2 regions of the Tepidibacillus sp. HK-1 genome follow, and region 2 is predicted to be linked to the other one. Evidence: riboswitches for the same ligand, from Rfam matches in the RefSeq annotation. Region 2 holds a riboswitch; the other holds the start of a gene.
The links. A riboswitch is a leader RNA that binds a small molecule or an ion and turns the genes downstream of it on or off. The one in region 2 is predicted to bind lysine.

Region 1 (3,381 bases), on a different contig from region 2:
TTTCAATCGCTTCCGAAACGGTAAAGATCTTCTTACCAATACCCATGATCATGGCCACAATACTTGCAAAAAGAGCAGCCTGGAATAATACTACACTTGCATCAGATGATCCAAAAGTCTCACGAATGGCTGCAAAGGACAATGGACTAGATTGAATCAGTTGTTTTACAGCCTCATCCTCTCCACCCATGATCACCATGTACCCATTATAATAAAAGCCACCAAAGGATAGAATCATTAAAAGCCCAATGGGAATAATTGCATTCCATACATTTAATTGGATGCCCTCTTTTGGCTGAACATCTTTATCGTCAGTTGCCATTGGTTTTGCTGTATCCGCTAATACTTTTCCAGTTGTTCTTGCTCGACGTTCTGCCTGATACATCGAACCAAATTCTCTCATAAATAATGCCGTAGCTACAACAAAGACTAATAATAAAATATTATAAAATCGGAAAGGGATTGTATCCATAAAGACACCATAAGCATTGACATCTTGCCCAATTGAAGAATATGCATCTTTAATTAACCCAACTTCATAGCCAATCCAAGTAGAAACTAATGCAATACCCGCTATTGGCGCTGCAGTGGCATCAATAATAAATGAAAGCTTTTCTCTTGATACTCGTAATTTATCTGTAACAGGACGCATAATCGGTCCAACAATGAGTGAATTCGCATAGTCATCAAAAAAGACCAGTATACCTAAAAGCCAAGTAATCACTTGTGAACTTCTTGGGGTTTTTGCTCTTTTTGCTAACGATTCAGCTACCGCTCTTGCCCCACCCATCTTTGTAACTAAGGCGATTAGCCCACCAATTGCTAAAACTTGAAGGATAATTCCAGCATTCCAAGGGTCTGCTAAAGATGTCAAAATATATTGTACAACCTGAAGCAATCCCTGAAATAAAGCACCTAAAACATTATACGATGTAAGTTGTAACAAAAATGCTCCTGAAAAGACGCCGATAAATAGCGACAACACAACATTTTTTGTAATAAAAGCTAATATGATTGCAATCAATGGCGGGACTAATGTCCAAAAACCAAACTGTTTTGCATGTTCGGCGGCTTGATCAACTTCTTCTGCAAAAGCAGGCAAATGTTGAGATAATATGATGAGTAAAGTAAATAAAAACACAGTTATTTTGTTTCTCACTCTCTTTGCATCTCCTTTATCTATTCTAAATATGTTCGAACAAAAGCATATGATAAACAAAAAAAAACTTGAGGCTATATTTGCCTCAAGGTTTATTATGACCAAATAAGTAATTCATAAAAAAACACTTGTTGGCAGATAGCTCTCCACAAAATACATTTTGTGACAGTTCTACATATATTTTATGCAGAACCAGCATATAACCCTTTGGGCTAAAGTTATACACTTCGGCGGTTCTTCCTTTCAGATTACCCAAAGCCCTATTGAAGATAATCTTACTCTTAAGTAACCGCACCTCTATACTTACCAGTTCATATTCGGTTATTATAATTTTGTTCGACTTTTATATATTACTAAGTTAACACAGTTATGTCAACAGTAAAAAAAGAAGGATCAGATCCTTCTTTTTGGATAGATTATTTACTATACGTTTCAATTTTTGTTGGTTCAATCACGACTGGCCCAACACCACGTGGAACTTGTACAGATTCACGAGTTGTTGCTTCAAGTTGCTTCGTAATGTAATTTGCTGCAACATTTGGGTCAATTCGATCACCACAAGTATATACATCAATACTTGCATATGAATGCTCAGGAAAACTGTGAATCGTTAGATGAGATTCTGAAATAATGACAACTCCACTAACACCCATCGGTGCAAACTTATGAAAGGCAACTTCACGAATTTCTGCGCCAGCTTCAAGTGCTGCATCAACCATCATTTTTTCAATAAATTTTAAATCATTTAATTTTTCAACATTACAACCCCATAATTCTGCAATTACATGACGTCCCATAGTATCCATAACGTCATCCCCCTTTTTACAATAATTCCATGCCCTCTCAAGCATGCGGGACCTACGTCATCTACCACGGGGGAAAGTTAGTCCGATGAGGTCCTAACCCTTTGAGTAGATACTGGTTCCTTAGTTATTTAAAAAGTAAATTGAATTTCACGAATTTCAGTATACTGGTTTTATCCCCTTTTTGCAAGAGAATTTTTATTTTTATTTTCATTTGCTGACACTGGAATCACTTACCTGTATTGAAACATTTGATTCTACATACAATACGATTACCAACCGATAAGGAGGTGAACAACAATGGCAGCAGGGCAAGAGCGCAGTAGCAATCAATTAGTAGTTCCTCAAGCAGGTCAAGCTTTAGACCAATTAAAATTTGAGATTGCTAATGAATTAGGAGTTCAAATTCCTCAAGACGGTTACATGGGATTCATCGCTTCCCGTGATAACGGTGCAATCGGAGGTAACATTACTCGTCGTTTAGTTCAAATCGCTGAACAACAACTTGCAGGACAAACTGTAACTAGATAATTCAATAGGATGCTCTGAAGTATTTGGAGATATGCTTCAGAAAAAAGTTAACAGCACTGATAATAACTCAGTGCTGTTATAGTATCTTATGCATTTCAAATCTATGCAGTTAAAACTTTATTTTTATGTTTTTGTTTTTCTTTGTCATGAAGATATTTAGCCAAATCAACTACCCGACATGAATAAGCCCATTCATTATCATACCAAGCCATTACCTTGATTTGATTTTCTCCAATGACCATTGTCGATAAGCTATCTACAATCGATGAATGATCGTTTCCTATAAAATCAGAGGATACTAGGGGTTCTTCACAGTATTGAAGGATGCCGTTTAATTCCTGAAAGCTTGCTTTCTTCAGAACCTCATTCACCATTTCAACTGTCACTTTTTTTTCAACTTGAACGACAAGATCTACGATTGATACATCAGGAGTGGGTACTCTGAGAGCGACTCCATTCAACTTTCCTTTTAATTCGGGAAGAACAAGTGACACTGCTTTTGCAGCTCCAGTTGAAGTTGGAATAATCGATTGCCCCGCTGCTCTAGCTCTTCTTAAATCTTTATGCATATTATCAAGGACTCGCTGATCATTGGTATAGGAATGAACTGTAGTCATCATTCCTGATTCAATTTTAAAATGTTGATGTAAAACCTTTGCTATAGGTGCTAAACAATTAGTAGTACAGGAAGCATTGGAAACAATATGGTGTTGCTCAGGATCATATTGATCATGATTAACTCCCATGACAATCGTAATGTCTTCTCCTTTTGCCGGCGCAGTGATAATCACCTTCTTCGCCCCAGCAGAAAAATGTTTACTCGCACTTTCCTTGTCTCTAAATTTTCCGGTAGATTCGATAACCACATCTATTTTTAGATCTTTCCAT
Region 2 (3,381 bases):
CTTTTTTTCATTTAACAATCTATTCCCTCTTTAGTTTCAAAGGTGAAACCAAAAAAATGAAAATTTTTTGACATTTTCATTGTACGCCTTCATTTTTAAAAGCGTCAAGAATAAGTAGAGTTAGATTAATTGTTTATTTTCCACAAAAAACTGGTTATATCGGCTTTTATTCGCTTTTTTAGAAAATTTGAGAAAAATTATATAAAGTCTTTGTTCAATCATGTACAAGTTTTAATCTTCTTAATATTTATTCTTTAGAAATATGATAATTCCTTCAATATAAAAAAATATTTTATTATTCAGAAAATAGTAGAAATGTATATTACATCGAGCTCCGTCATCCATGCCTTTCTATGAAGAAAATGGAACAAATGAAAATCCCTCTTGTAAAAAGAGGGATAAAGAATTGGTATGTTCTATTCATGATCTAATTCAAAAGAACGATGTAATTCTTGTACTCCAGAAATAGCATACTCCTTAGGAACAAGGCAGGAAACCTTAATCTCAGATGTGGTTACCATTTTGATCGGGATATCTGCATTGCTTAAGACCTCAAACATTTTAGCTGCAACTCCAGGGTTAGATATCATCCCAGCCCCCACGATCGAAACCTTTGCTAAATGATCCTCATGACTAATCGTTGTACAGGATTCCACATAACGTTCCAGAATAGCTAACGTATGTTGTAAATCACTGCTTGTGATAGAAAAAGAAACATTGATTTTGTCTTCCCCATAATCACTTGTAACAATCATATCTACATTGACTTTTTCTTTTGCCAAGGTAGAGAATAGATCAGACAAAGCATTGATTTTGTTTTCTAAGCCAATGACCTGTACACGGGCAACATTCATGTCATAGGCTACACCTGTTACTACCTTTACATGTTCCATACCATGTTCCTCCTTTATTACAGTTCCTTCAACCTGAACCAAGCTGGACCTTACAACCAAATGAACACCAAATTTTTTCGCGTTTTCTACTGCTCTAGGATGCAAAACCACTGCACCTAGATTTGCTAATTCAAGCATTTCATCGAAACTAACTTCTTTTAGCTTTTTAGCCTTAGGTTCTATTCTGGGATCTGTTGTATAAACCCCATCTACATCTGTATAGATTTCACATAGATCAGCCTTCAATGCAGCTGCTAATGCAACAGCACTTGTGTCAGATCCACCTCTACCTAAGGTCGTAATTTCCCCTTCCTCACTCACCCCTTGGAAACCTGCAACGATAACAATCTTATCATTTTTTAGCTCTTGTACTATTCTCTCGGATGATATATCTGTAATCCTTGCCTTACTGTGAACTGATTCTGTCTTTACTCCTGCTTGCCAGCCTGTAAAGGAAATTGCTGAAAAACCTATTTCTTGCAAAGCCATTGCTAACAAGGATATTGAGACTTGTTCTCCAGTTGTCAATAACATATCAAGTTCTCTTGAAGACGGTGTAGACGTGATTTGGTGAGCCATGTCTAGAAGGTCATCAGTGGAATCTCCCATCGCTGAAACAACCACAACTACCTGATTTCCCTGTTCTTTCGTTTTCGTAACAATCTTTGCAACGTTTTTGATTCGGTCAATTGTACCTACTGATGTGCCACCAAACTTTTGAACCACGATCCCCATTTTCTCCACCCTTTCCAACATATTGCGATGTTCTTCTAGTTTCGCAGAATTGTACAAAGTACAATTTAATATAAAAAAACAACAGGAAATAGACTCCTGTTGTGAATCACAACATAAAAGTTTCCCCACCCCCAAATAGTCAAGATAGTTCTCCATAGTTAAATTTGGGATCATTTAACTATGACAGTCCTACACTTGTTCAATGTAGACCCAGCTCTACTTCCTGCGAAGAAATAGGCTTCGGCGAAAGTCCCTTTTATCTTTTTTCATCAGATTCGCTTCCTCTAAAAGATGACTCTTGAATTTCGCGCCCCTACCCCACTTTAACTAAATATGATTATAGTGAGGTATACTATTAAATTTTGAAGTTATTATATCATACGGTAAAGAAATGTAAACCCTTATTCTTCAGTATTTATTGCTTCCAAAATCGTTTTAGCTAATTTATCGCCAATTCCAATTTTGCGAAATTCCTCAACAGGAGCTTCTTTCATATTCTTTATTGAGCTAAAGTGTTTTAATAATAATTTTTTCCGCTTTTCACCAACACCTGGAACCTGATCTAATTGCGAAGCAAACACCGTTTTTTTATGGGTTTGACGGTGGAACGTAATCGCAAATCGATGAACTTCATCTTGAATTCGTTGTAATAAATAAAATTCCGGACTATTTCTTTCCATAGATACTGGAACAGGTGGATCACCCATTAACAATACTGCTGTTTTATGTCGTTCATCTTTTTTAAGCCCAGCTACTGGAATAAATAAACCAAGCTCATTTTCTAGTACATCAACTGCAGCATTAATTTGCAATTTTCCGCCATCAACGATGACCAAGTCTGGTAGATTTAAACCTTCTTTTAACACTCTTGTGTAACGACGCCTTATCACCTCTTGCATCGTATGGTAATCATCTGGTCCTTCAACCGTTTTTATCTTAAATTTTCGATAACTCGATTTATCAGGCTTACCATCAATAAATACAACCATAGCGGATACAGGGTCGACACCTTGAATATTGGAATTATCAAAAGCCTCAATACGATGTGGAGTTGCAATCCCTAAACTTTTACCTAAAAGTTCAATGGCTAGACTTGTTTTAGATATATTTTTTTCTTCCATTTTAAACTTCTCTTCTAAAGCAATTCTCGCATTTTCAATCGCCATTTCTACTAATTTTCTTTTTTGACCTCGTTTTGGTTGTTGGATCTTAATTTGTAACCATTCTTCTAACAATTCTTTGTCTAATGATTCTGGCAACAAAATTTCTTTAGGCAATACAGGATTTTCAAAGTAAAACTGTGTAACAAAGGACATAAAATCTTCTTCTGGTACTCCATAATAAGGGAAAATAGAAACATCCCGTTCAATCAGATTTCCTTGCCTCATAAAAAAAACTTGAACACACATCCAACCTTTATCTATATAAAAACCAAAAATGTCTCGATTGACACGATCATTTAAACTAATCACTTGTTTGGACATAATTGCTTCAATATCATTGATTTGATCTCTATATTCTTTTGCGCGTTCGAACTCTAAATTTTCAGCCGCTTTCTCCATTTTTTGCTGAAGTTCTTTTTTTAGTTCTTTATAATCCCCTTGCAAGAAACGGATAATTTTTCGGGTCATTTCTTCATAAGTAGAATGCTCCACCTTAAATTCACACGGAGCCACACATTGACCTAAATGATAATATAGACAAACCCGATCTTTTAGTGTTTTACATTTTCTTAACGGGTATATTTTATCTA

Region 1: it holds a riboswitch for lysine, as region 2 does, so the genes downstream of both, BEN26_RS09190 (Na+/H+ antiporter NhaC family protein) here and BEN26_RS04465 (aspartate kinase) in region 2, are expected to answer to the same signal.

What each region holds. Positions count from the first base shown of each region.
Region 1 is NZ_BDGM02000015.1:68,787-72,167, reverse strand. Features, by position in the region: gene BEN26_RS09190 (Na+/H+ antiporter NhaC family protein) at 1-1,159, opposite strand, end outside; lysine riboswitch at 1,291-1,467, opposite strand; gene speD (adenosylmethionine decarboxylase) at 1,576-1,965, opposite strand; gene BEN26_RS09180 (alpha/beta-type small acid-soluble spore protein) at 2,263-2,493, shown strand; gene BEN26_RS09175 (glyceraldehyde-3-phosphate dehydrogenase) at 2,595-3,381, opposite strand, start outside.
Region 2 is NZ_BDGM02000006.1:64,157-67,537, forward strand. Features, by position in the region: gene BEN26_RS04465 (aspartate kinase) at 417-1,628, opposite strand; lysine riboswitch at 1,766-1,952, opposite strand; gene uvrC (excinuclease ABC subunit UvrC) at 2,030-3,381, opposite strand, start outside.